One region of the Herminiimonas sp. Marseille-P9896 genome, then DNA from elsewhere that is predicted to be linked to it. Evidence: predicted binding sites of a transcription regulator. Region 1 holds the regulator's gene; each other region holds the start of a gene.
What was found. The regulator HrcA, encoded in region 1, represses chaperone genes, less so after heat shock. The targets are predictions, from matches to a motif close to TTAGCACTCNNNNNNNNNGAGTGCTAA.

Region 1 (4,270 bases):
TTCAGTTGGCAGGTCGCCACCGCCTTCGAAGGACGAGACCAGCTTGTCCTTGAAGTAGACAGTAACGCGGCTGCTGGTGATTTCGCCATTACCTTTTTGCATGCGGAACGCGTAGTCCCAGCGATCAGCGTGGAAGACGTCGGTCAGCAAAGGTGTGCCGAGCAGGAAGACGACCTGGTCCTGCGTCATGCCTTCTTTCAACTGGGCGACCATTTCCTGCGAAACGAAGTTGCCTTGCTGGATGTCAGGACGGTAAGGGGAGAAAATGCCGAGGAAGCGTTTTTCACGTTTGACTTGCACACCGCTGCTGGCGGCGGCTGGTACGGCGGCGACTACTGCTGGCTTGGCTTCGGCCGCAGCAGTTGTCGTTGCGGCTGCAGCAGCAGCAGCTGCTGCTGCTGCAGTTTCCGTTGCTTCGCTTGCAGGTGCGGCTGTTTCTACGGCTACTTTTTCTTCGTTGGCTGCTACTGGTGCTGGCTGTGCGGCTGGCTTGGCGGCAGGTTTGGCCGCAGCGGCTACCAGTGCGGGTTCGTCTATCAATGGGTTTTTCGAGGCGCAGCCTGTGAGTACACCTGCCAATACCAGGCAAAATGTACCAGCGATGAGCGGAGCGCGATTAGAATGACGGGGCAGCATTTGCATATGGGGTCTCAAGGGATTGAGCAATTGTACGAAAACACTATATGATAAGGCAGATATCCTTAATATGAGCAAGAACATGCCGAACAATCCATCCGAGTTAAAAGCCAGCGGCCTGAAAGCGACGCTGCCACGTCTGAAAATCCTCGATATTTTCCAGACTGCCGAAGTACGCCATCTGAGCGCAGAAGACGTCTACAAGATGTTGCTCGCTGACAATCTGGATGTCGGCCTGGCAACGGTTTACCGTGTTTTGACGCAATTTGAACAAGCGGGCTTGCTGCAGCGCAATCACTTTGAAACCGGCAAAGCCGTATTCGAACTGAATGAAGGCTCGCACCATGACCATCTGGTTTGCCTGGATTGCGGCAAGGTAGAAGAGTTTTTTGATGCTGAAATCGAAAAGCGCCAGGTACGTATCGCTGAAGAGCATGGTTTTGAAATCGCCGACCATGCGCTTGCCTTGTATGGGCATTGCAAGAGTTGCCAAAAAGCTAAAAAGTAAGCTGTCACGTTTTACGAAAACCATGCTGGTGGAAACACCCGCATGGTTTTTTTACGTTTTGCAGTTTTTTCTTGGTTGCTTCAGCCAGGATTGTGGCTGAGTGCGTTCGACAGCAATTTGGCCGTGATGTCGACGATAGGAATCACGCGTTCATACGCCATGCGTGTCGGGCCGATAACGCCCAGCGTGCCGACGACTTTGCCGTTCACGGTGTAGGGCGAGGTCACTACGCTCATCTGGTCCATAGGCACCAGCTTGGATTCGCCACCGATAAAGATTTGTACGCCGTTCGCCTTGTTTGACACGTCCAGCAATTGCATCAGGCTGGTTTTTTGTTCGAACAGGTCAAACAGCTGGCGCAAGGACACCATGTTCGATGACAGGTCACTCACGCTGAGCAGATTGCGTTCACCGGAAATGACGACATCATCGCTATTGTCATTCATCGCATCGCTGCCAGCTTCGACTGCAGCTTGCATCAGGCGCGTCATATCGTCGCGCAACTGCTTCAATTCACCCTGCAAACGTATTCTTACTTCGTCGAAGCTGAGGCCACCGTAGTTCTGGTTGATGTAATTCGCTGCCTGTATCAACTGGCTAGGTGTGTAATCGACATCGGTCAGTAGCAGGCGGTTTTGCACGTCGCCACTGGGGCTGACGATGACCAGCAGTATGCGTTTCTCGGACAGGCGCAGGAAATCGATTTGCTGGAATACCGATTCGTGTCGCGGCGTCATGACGATGCCAGCGAATTCGGATAGCGAAGACAGGATTTGTGCGGCGTTGGAGATAATCTTTTGCGACGAACCGGTTTGCAGCGAATTCTGCAATTTCGATTCGAGTGCGCTTTCATCGATGGATTGCACCGTCAGCAAGGTATCGACAAACACACGGTAGCCGCGCGGCGTAGGTACGCGTCCGGCCGAGGTGTGCGGACTGGCGACAAAGCCCATCTCTTCCAGGTCCGCCATCACGTTGCGTATGGTCGCAGGTGACAGGTCGAGGCCCGAGATTTTGGAAAGCTCGCGCGAGCCGACCGGCATGCCGTCCGCTATATAGCGTTCGACGAGGGCTTTCAGCAGGGTTTGTGCGCGGTTATCAAGTTGCATAGTATCGCTATTGTATGAGTGGTCATGCCGGGCGGCAAGGGCAAGGCCGCAGGGGGCATGCTGCCCATTATGCGCGCTTTAGCCAGGCATCGAGCTCATATAAATTGGTGACGCTGGCAGTCGGCACAATATGGTCGGGCAATGTGTGGTCGAAGCGATTCATCCACACCGCGCGCAAACCGGCGTTTTGGGCACCCTGGATATCCAGGGTGGGGTCGTCACCGACGTAAATGGCTTCGTGTGGCGCAACGTCCAGTGCGGCGCAGGCCGCATGAAAAATCTCTGCGCCGGGTTTGGCGCTGCCAAATTGATGGGCCGCGATCGATACCTGGAAATAAGATGCCAGGCCAATTTCGCCGAGGTCGGCAAAACCGTTGGACACCGAGCCCAGGGCAAAACGTTCGCTCAGGCTGGTCAGACCAGGTGTGACATCTACAAACGGGTTGACGGCGTTGCGCGCGACTGAAAAAACCGCCATCGCCTGATCCACCAGATCCTTGTTTTCACTCGTTAAATGACAGGCGCGTGTCAGCGCAGCGTGGCGTAAAGCCCATACATTGAATTGGAATTGCGGATCGGTAGGCAGCAATTCCATGCGCAGCTCGCGCAATTCCTCATTGCTGAAGCGTTGTGTTACACCCGGAATGTGCTCATTCAGCCAGTCATACAAAATGGCTTCTGCCTTGACCAAAGTCGGGGCCAGGTGCCACAAGGTGTCATCCAGATCGAACAGGATGGCCTTCACAGGCGGATGAGTGGAATGCGGTGTAGGCTGGGACGTCATGTTGGATACTCAATCATTTGCATGGATGATGCGTTGCATAGCGCACGAGAAGGCCAAAAGAAGGACAAATTATGGTCTAATCTGCAGCATGTCGCTTACCTCACACTCTACACACCCTTCCAGTTTTAATACGATCGCTATCTTCGGCAAACATATGGCCGGTGGGATTGCGAAATCGTTGACTGATATCGCCGATTGCCTGGGCAAGACCGGCCGCAAAGTCATTTTCGAAGCAGAAACCGCACTGAACTTTTCGCTCAGCAATTACGATTCCATGACTTTGCCGGAAATCGGCGAGTGCGCGGATGCCGCTATTGTAGTCGGCGGCGACGGTACCATGCTGGGGATTGCGCGCCAATTGGCGCCATACAATGTGCCGCTGATAGGCGTGAACCAGGGACGTCTCGGTTTCATGACCGATATTTCGCTGGACCAGATGATGCCGCTGCTGAAAGAAATGCTGAATGGGAAAGTCCGTTCCGAACAGCGCAGCTTGCTGAAGGGCTCGATAGAACGTGAGGGTGAGGCTGTATACAGCACACTGGCTTTCAATGACGTCGTCTTGTCGCGTGGCTCGGGTTCCGGCATGGTGGAATTGCGCGTCGAAGTCGATGGTCATTTCATGTACAACCAGCGTTCGGATGGCCTGATTGTGGCGACACCGACTGGCTCCAGCGCGTATGCTTTATCGGCCGGTGGCCCGATTTTGCATCCCAGCCTGACCGGGATCGGACTGGTGCCGATTGCGCCGCACGCCTTGTCGAATCGTCCTATCGTGGTGCCGGACAGTAGCGTGATCGAAATCGAAGTCGTCGGTGGTCGCGAAGCCAATGTCAATTTCGATATGCAATCAGTGGCGCGCCTGCTCAAGCATGACCGGATTACCGTGCGTCGCTCCGAACATACGATTACCTTCCTGCATCCGGAAGGCTGGAATTATTACGATACCTTGCGCGAAAAGCTGCATTGGAATGAATACCCGTCAGTAGAAGGTCGCTTGAAATAAACATGCTGCGCACGCTCTCCATCCGTGATTTCGTTATTGTCGATGCCATCGAACTGGAATTTTCGCCTGGTTTCTCCGTTTTCACCGGCGAAACCGGCGCGGGTAAATCCATCCTGATCGATGCGCTGGCACTCGCGCTTGGCGGGCGTGGTGATGCCAGCGTGGTACGCGAAGGCGCAGCCAAGGCTGACATAACGGCCGAGTTTTCCAGCAGTGCCGAGCTGGAT
Region 2 (4,270 bases), 230 kb from region 1:
CTATTGAAACTGATCGCGGCGATGGAAAGCCCGACCGAAGGTTCGGTCATCGTCAGTGGTCACGACATCAGCCGCATCAAGACCTCCGGCCTGCCCTATCTGCGTCGCAATCTCGGTTTGATTTTCCAACAGCAACGCCTATTGGCAGATCGCAGCGTGCTGGCCAATGTGATGTTGCCGCTGATCGTCTGCGGTGCGTCCCGACCAGATGCCGAACGCCGGGCTCGCGCCGCGCTGGATAAAGTCGGTTTGCTCGACATGGCCAATTCGGGGCCGCTTACCTTGTCCGGTGGTGAGCAGCAACGCGTCGCCATTGCCCGCGCCATCGTCAACCGTCCGCAAATCATCCTGGCCGATGAACCTACCGCCAACCTGGATCGCGCCGCCGCGAACAAGGTACTGGATGCATTGAAAGCATTCCACTCGGTCGGTGTCACCTGCCTGATCTCCACCCACGATGAACAATTCCTCGATACCGCAACCCGCGTGATTTATCTCGATCATGGCCGAATTATTGAAAGCTGGCGTCGCACAGCAGTACAGGAGCCTGCATGAATAGCTGGCTCAGACACCATGGCTTCGCACTCGGCGACGCCTTCCGTCATTTGTTCAAAACCCCGGGCAACTTCCTGCTGAATGTATTGGTAGTGTCGATTGCACTGGCACTGCCGTTTGCCGGCATGACTTTGCTGGAAAACGTACGCCCGGTCTCCGAGCAACTGGCGGTCGAACCGGAAATCAGCGTCTTCATGGCAATGGATACCTCGCGCGAACGTGCCACTGCCATCGCACCGGAAATTCGCCGTATCGCGCAAGAAGCCAAGCATCCGGTCAAACTGGAATTCATCCCGCGTGAAAAAGCACTCAGTACGCTGAAAAACAAAACCGGGCTGGACGATGCCATCTCGACGCTGGGTGCCAATCCTTTGCCGGATGCCTATGTCGTCAAAATGACCGGCTTCCAGAACGATGGCGACGCGAAGAAAATCAAGAGCATCGTCGAGAAGCTGCAAGCCCTCAATGGCGTCGAATACGTGCAAATGGATTCGGCCTGGGTTGAGCGCCTGGCTGCGCTGCTGCAAGTCATGCGCCTGATCCTGATCTTCCTCGCCACCACTCTTGGCGTGGTAGTGGTTGCCGTGGTCTTCAATACCATCCGCCTGCAAGTCATGACGCAGCGCGAAGAGATCGAAGTCTCGCGTTTGGTGGGTGCCACCGACTCCTTCATCTGCCGTCCGTTCTATTACACCGGTGCCTTGCTCGGTCTGATCGCCGGTGGCGTGGCATTGATCGCGGTCGCCCTGGCCTTGAATCCGCTCAACACGGCTATCGCTGATTTCGCTCGCCTCTATGCGTCGGAGTTCCGCCTCGCACCACTGGATCTCGTCCCTACGCTGATCCTGCTGGCAGCCAGTGCCTTCCTCGGTTTGCTGGGTGCACTGCTTTCTGTACAGCGGCATTTGGCACGACTGCATTAACCGCCATGTGAGCACACACTGACTTGTGCCATCACCGGTGCCGGACGGCAAATAAAAAAGGACCTGAAAAGGTCCTTTTTTATTTCTCAAGAGAAATGAAAATCTTCGTCAAAATCGCCCTTGGGGACGCAACTTCTGGGCAAGAAACCTCTCTAATCCCTGTAAGAAAAGAGCAATAATGATTAAAAAAGCAATAGTGTTTAGGCTATCGCTTCAATAAAAACCGCTCATTAGCACTCATTTCAAGAGAGTGCTAATATAGCTACTCAAAGTAGTCTAGTTCACAGAAACAAGTGGTTTCTGACTGAAACTTAAGCAAGGAGAACGCATGAAAGCAGTATCTGCATCAACCGCATTAGTTCCTAACAGCAATATGCTGGCATTGGGGTTTTCTGGTGCGCTGGGCAATATTGACGCTTACATCTCGGCGGTCAATCGCCTCCCTATGCTGACGCACGAAGAAGAAATATCTTTGGCGCGCCGCCTGCGCGACGAAAACGATCTGGGTGCCGCACAAAAACTGGTGCTCTCGCATCTGCGCCTGGTCGTCTCGATCGCCCGCGGCTATCTGGGCTATGGCCTGCCGCACGCAGACTTGATTCAGGAAGGCAATATCGGTTTGATGAAAGCCGTGAAACGTTTCGACCCGGATCAGGGCGTACGTCTGGTTTCGTATTCCATGCATTGGATCAAAGCAGAAATGCATGAATACATCCTGAAAAACTGGCGCCTGGTAAAAGTCGCGACGACCAAGGCACAACGCAAATTGTTCTTCAATCTGCGCAGCCACAAAACCGGTCTGGATTCGATGACACCGGACCAGGTCGACGAGCTGGCGAAAACGCTGAACGTCAAACGGGAAGAAGTCATAGAGATGGAAACCCGTCTGTCCGGACGCGACATCGCACTGGAAGCGCCTACTGATGACGAAGACGACAAGTTTGCGCCTATCGCTTACCTGTCCTCCGATATGCAGGAACCGACCAAGGTGCTGGAATCGCAGCAGTTTGATCGTCTGCAAACCGAAGGTTTGTCGAATGCATTGGGCAAACTGGATGCGCGTTCACGTCGCATCGTCGAAGCGCGCTGGTTGGCGAACGATGACGGTTCGGGCGCAACCCTGCATGAATTGGCAGATGAGTTCGGCGTATCGGCTGAACGTATCCGTCAGATCGAAGCAGTCGCACTGAAGAAAATGAAAGGCTCGCTGGCCGCTTACGCTTAAGCAGTCAGTAGCAGCAAACAAAAAAGGCGCTCCTCGGAGCGCCTTTTTTTATGTCTGGTCTTTACGTCTTGTCCGCCAGCAAAGTCTTCAAATCCTGCACGATAGGATCTATGCCCTGACCGTGGCGGATGAACAAACGGATGCGACCTTGCGGGTCAAACACATAGCTGCCCGCTGTGTGATCGACGGTATAGCTGCCTGGAGTCTTGCCCGGCACCTTTTGATAAAACACTTTGAATTCTTTCGCGACCTTCTCGGTCTCGGCCAGATCACCACGCAAGCCGAGGAAGCGCGGATCGAAAGCCGGTACGTATTGCGCCAGCAAGGCCGCCGTATCACGCTCAGGATCTACCGTGACGAACAAGACTTGCACGCGATCCGCATCCGGGCCCAACGCCTTCATCACGTTCGACATTTCCATCATGGTCGTCGGGCACACGTCCGGACATTGCGTGAAGCCAAAGAACACCACGACTGCCTTGCCTTTGAAATCAGCCAGCGTACGCAGCTTGCCGTTATGGTCATGCAGCGAAAATTCCTTGGCATAGCCCAGACCAGTCAGGTCGGTGTTATTGAAAACTTGCTTGGGTTTATCGCTACAAGCAGCCAAGGCAAATAGTGCGGCACAAATTACCAGAAGGGAACGGAAACGCATGTTTTCAGAATCTCAGATAGTGGTCGACCAGCAAGGCCGCAAACAGCAGGGACAGATAGATGATCGAGTAAGCGAACATCTTGCGCGCAATCATATCGGTGTAATGGCGATAAACCTGCCATGCATACCAAACGAAAATGATATCCAGGATGGCGACCGACACCAGGTAAATCAAGCCGCTCATGCCGACCGCGAAAGGCAACATGGTGGTCGCGACCAACGCGATGGTGTACAGCCAGATATGGAATTGGGTGAACTCGGTACCATGCGTGACCGGCAACATCGGCAAGCCCGATTTCGCATACTCGTCACGGCGATACAAGGCCAGCGCCCAGAAGTGCGGCGGCGTCCAGATGAAGATGATCAGTACCAGGATCCAGGCTTGCATAGGCAAATCATTGGCCACCGCTGCCCAACCCAAGGCCGGCGGCATCGCGCCGGACAAGCCACCGATCACAATATTCTGCGGTGTCGCTGGTTTCAGGATGATGGTGTAAATCACTGCGTAGCCAACAAAGGTGGCAAAGGTCAGCCACATCGTCAAAGGATTCACGAAGTTATACAGCACCCACATACCGGCACCGCCGATCACACCTGAAAACACCAGTGTTTGCAGTACGGTAATTTCACCGCGTGCCATGGGACGACGCGCAGTGCGCGCCATGCGTGAATCGATTTCGCGTTCCACCAGGCAGTTGATCGCAAATGCCGCACCGGCCAGCAACCAGATACCTATCGTTGCCGACACGACTATCTTCCAGCTAGGCAACTCGGGGGTTGCCAGGAACATGCCTATCACGGCGCAAAAAACTGCCAGCTGCGTGACACGCGGCTTGGTCAGGGCCCAATACTGGGCGATACGGTTCGGAGAGGCAGTCAGAGTAGTCATGCGTAGTCGTTGGGTGCAGCCTG
Region 3 (4,270 bases), 110 kb from region 1:
CCATACGCGCCAAAGGTAATGCACCGCTAGGTACGTGCCAAAGCCAATGTTTTCCTGGCTCAAGAGTCTCGACACTGTTTACTGCAATCCATTGATTTGTACCGTTCGAAACAATGAATGCAATCTCCTCAGAACCGTTCAGGTACTCTACGAGCTGGGCAATATCCTTCTTCGTTGCGTACATAGGTATCCAAGACATACGGCACTTCCTTCAAGGTCTATAATTTATCTGAACGAGAAATCCACAATCTGCCAATGTCTACCATGTTCAAAGTGCTTACGCATTCGAGCACATATATTTTAAGCGATTACCTAGACTAAAAATCTCTCTTAGCAACGCACACAAGTACCTCGAAATCCTCCGCAATTTGTTCATAAGGATTTCCGATGTAACCACATCGATCATTTGCAATGACCGCGTCCTGACGTAATTTGTCCAAACGGATAATAAAACTCTCTGGAGTGCCTGACACAGGGCCAACTATCTCAGACAACCGCTCAGTTCTTTCCGGATGCAATACTTGCAGTGCCCTCCAAATACTAATTGCGTCCATATCCAACCTTAGTGGTAACACCTCGCGAAGTGAATAGAAAAAGCATCTAAGTTAAACCTGGAATCAAGCAATTGAAAAAACGATGTTAGCAATATTTAAGGACAAGTCGTACCGTCCACCATATGAACAGCACCAATTGGCGTGGCGACCGGAATATCGCATGCTCCATTCAGAATGACGTTGCCCGTCGAGTTAGGCAACACAGTAAGAGCAGATCCTGTAGTGTCCGCCAGCAGAACGGCAAAACTATGTGCGGGGCTTGAACCCTGGGCAGACAGGCGATTATTAAATATTTGCACACTCGAATCGAGTACAACGAGCGCCGCTGCGTTGGAATTCTGGTTATATGCGCTCACTGAGTTGTTACCGATGATAACGTTGGTCGAATTCTCAACTCCCAGCGCCGTAGAACTACTGCCCACTGAATTATTTAATGCTAGCGATACCGTGTTATCCAGAATACGTACATTGCTTACACCTATGGTATTGATGCCTCGATAGTTCACCCCGCTTCCGGCGACATCGGTGGAAACTATGTTCATGCCGCTGATGGTGCTGTTGTTAGCCATAGCAACAGTCGCCCTGGTGCCGGCGCCAAAGGAAGCAAACGATGAGTTAATGGTTGCGCCAGGCAATGACGTAGTGACGGTCCTTCCACTTGCGGTAACGACATCCAGCGAGCCTTTACCTATCAGTGTCTGGCCATTCTGGAGCACTGTAGAAGCAGTGGTATTGAATGTGCCCGCCAACACTACTGTGCTATTGCTACCCGCAGCCGCCACTTCACCGGGAAGAGATGCACCAGTGGTCGTTTCGCTGGAAAGAGCAACTATCGTCTGCCCGCCAGCCGTCGTAGACGCTTTTTCAGACGCAATTTGCCGCGTGCTGACCTGGCTGACGATATCCACGTCACGCACGATCGGCGCAGTCATGCGACGCTCCTGCGCCTTCATCCGTTGCAAAGAGGAAGTGGCATTTCCCAATGGGATGCGCAAGCGCAGCGCGACGAAACTCTGACTGCCGCGAGCATTGTCGTCCTGGTACTCCGCACCTATGGTTAACTGCGCGCCTTTCCACGTATTACTGAAGTCAGCCATCACATACTCGGCTCGCACACGGGTGCCTTGTACCTTGATCCCGTCATCGGAAAATCGATAGCCCGCGAGGTAAGCTCTCACCTGTCGCGTATCTTCTTCGTCGAAGATAGGGAGACGCCATCCGGCCTCCACATCAAAGCCAGGTAGTGCGCGCTCTTCCTGCACCGTACTGGTTACAAAGAGAGAACCACCAGACACCGATCCTGTGTTGACACTGGATAAGGTGGTGCTTTTCTTACCAAAGGGCTGATAGACATTAGCGCGCCAATCGAACTGAGGCCCGAGCGCCTCAAAACCTAATGTCGCCTGATCGTAGGAATTGTTATAAGTAGTTCTGCGCCTATCGACAAAGCCATACGCACCAAGATTCCATCCGGTCTCCAGCATATGACGCATACCACCGCCCAGGCTTCCTTCAAAATCTCCACCATTCGCCAGACGCGCACGAACGTTCGCAAAATAAAGTGAGCGCGCATCTTGTACTGCTGGGATAAAAAGATTCGCTTCGCCGATGTCACGCTTGGATCCGACTTTGCCTTCCAGGTCGAGATAAGTACTCCATTTCTCTTGCCCGGCATTCTGCGCATATGCTCCGGTACCGACGCAAGCGGAAAATACGGATACAGCAATCCTAAGCTTGTTGGATTTCAAGCGACTCATTACTACTCCCTGTAGCGTTTGTTATTTTTTCTAATGGCATTTTACAAACAGGCGCAAGAAGTGCAACACGCTTGTTGCAGCGTGTTGTTTTGAGAAACCGGGGATCATTAATCACGGAATATTTGCTACTGACTTCGACCAAAAAATTATCTTTTATACATTAAATGACCTTCTAGCTAAATTGACCATCTGCACCATGCCTATCTATATAGAGATAAATGGATTCCGGTACTGTCTCGTCAATATTCCTTTACTGATCACTTGAATTATCCAACAAGCATCCATATACTTAGCACTCGCCGGGCGAGAGTGCTAACAACTTTTCCCGTACGACCAACTTTCTAGTGCGGCATGTATGCACTGTAAAGCTAGCTTTGCAGCTTTATGCCGCAAATCACCATAACCTATTGAAAACTAAGGAGTTTGTATGAACCTTCGTCCTTTGCACGATCGCGTCATCGTCAAGCGCCTCGACCAGGAAACAAAAACTGCGTCTGGCCTCATCATTCCTGAAGCAGCAGCTGAAAAGCCTGATCAAGGTGAAATTCTGGCAATCGGCAACGGCAAAATCCTCGAAGACGGCAAAGTACGCCCACTCGACGTTAAAGTCGGCGACCGCGTTCTGTTCGGCAAATATGCTGGCCAAACCGTCAAAGTTGATGGCAACGAAGTTCTCGTGATGCGCGAAGAAGACATCATGGCAATCGTACAAAAGTGATCCCGTTTCTCGAGCGTAGCGGCCGTGCCGCAGAGCTCGAAACGGTTTCATTCCTAGTCGGAATTCAGTGATTCAGTCACTCAACGAATAATCAGGAGCAATCAACATGGCAGCTAAAGAAGTAATTTTCGGCGACGCAGCCCGTGCCAAGATGGTCGAAGGCGTTAACGTTCTGGCCAACGCAGTTAAAGTAACCCTGGGCCCTAAAGGCCGTAACGTGGTTCTGGAACGTTCGTTCGGCGCACCTACCGTCACCAAGGACGGTGTTTCGGTCGCTAAAGAAATCGAACTGAAAGACAAATTGCAAAACATGGGCGCGCAGCTCGTGAAAGAAGTGGCTTCCCGCACCAGCGACAACGCAGGCGACGGCACCACCACTGCAACCGTATTGGCACAAGCGATCGTTCGCGAAGGCATGAAATACGTTGCAGCCGGCATGAACCCAATGGATCTGAAACGCGGTATCGACAAAGCTGTTGCAGCAACTGTCGAACAACTGGCAGCCATTGCTAAACCATGCACCACCACCAAAGAAATCGCTCAAGTTGGTTCGATCTCCGCTAACAGCGATGCATCGATCGGCGAGCGCATCGCTGAAGCGATGGAAAAAGTCGGCAAGGAAGGCGTCATCACTGTTGAAGACGGCAAATCCCTGAACGACGAACTCGACATCGTTGAAGGTATGCAGTTTGACCGCGGCTACCTGTCGCCATACTTCATCAACAACCCAGAAAAGCAAACCGCTATCCTGGACAATCCGTTCATCCTGTTGTGCGACAAAAAAATCTCCAACATCCGTGACCTGCTCCCGGTATTGGAACAAGTTGCCAAAGCTGGTCGTCCACTGCTGATCATCGCAGAAGACATCGAAGGCGAAGCACTGGCAACCCTGGTTGTGAACAACATCCGCGGCATCCTGAAAACCTGCGCAGTGAAAGCTCCAGGCTTCGGCGACCGTCGTAAAGCAATGCTGGAAGATATCGCTATCTTGTCCGGCGGCCAGGTTGTCGCTGAAGAAGTCGGCCTGACTTTGGAAAAAATCACTCTGGAAGAATTGGGCCAGGCTAAACGTATCGAAATCGGCAAAGAAAACACCACGCTGATTGACGGTAACGGCCAGGCTATCAACATCGAAGCACGCGTTAAGCAAATCCGCGCGCAAATCGAAGAAGCAACTTCGGACTACGACCGTGAAAAACTGCAAGAACGCGTTGCCAAACTGGCAGGCGGCGTTGCAGTGA

Region 2: rpoH (RNA polymerase sigma factor RpoH) is a predicted target of HrcA. The motif match lies at 1,709-1,735, and genes of this name have one in related genera.
Region 3: groES (co-chaperone GroES) is a predicted target of HrcA. The motif match lies at 2,601-2,627, and genes of this name have one in related genera.

The regions. Positions count from the first base shown of each region.
Region 1 is NZ_CAJEVT010000001.1:1,005,711-1,009,980, forward strand. It holds gene H7U06_RS16360 (outer membrane protein assembly factor BamE) at 1-642, opposite strand, end outside; gene fur (ferric iron uptake transcriptional regulator) at 719-1,144, shown strand; gene hrcA (heat-inducible transcriptional repressor HrcA) at 1,225-2,253, opposite strand; gene H7U06_RS04905 (HAD family hydrolase) at 2,321-3,037, opposite strand; gene H7U06_RS04910 (NAD kinase) at 3,126-4,043, shown strand; gene recN (DNA repair protein RecN) at 4,046-4,270, shown strand, end outside.
Region 2 is NZ_CAJEVT010000001.1:779,653-783,922, reverse strand. It holds gene H7U06_RS03865 (cell division ATP-binding protein FtsE) at 1-555, shown strand, start outside; gene ftsX (permease-like cell division protein FtsX) at 552-1,478, shown strand; gene rpoH (RNA polymerase sigma factor RpoH) at 1,807-2,703, shown strand; gene H7U06_RS03850 (SCO family protein) at 2,765-3,358, opposite strand; gene cyoE (heme o synthase) at 3,363-4,247, opposite strand.
Region 3 is NZ_CAJEVT010000001.1:1,117,618-1,121,887, reverse strand. It holds gene H7U06_RS05395 (hypothetical protein) at 1-199, opposite strand, end outside; gene H7U06_RS05390 (inverse autotransporter beta domain-containing protein) at 650-2,311, opposite strand; gene groES (co-chaperone GroES) at 2,739-3,029, shown strand; gene groL (chaperonin GroEL) at 3,136-4,270, shown strand, end outside.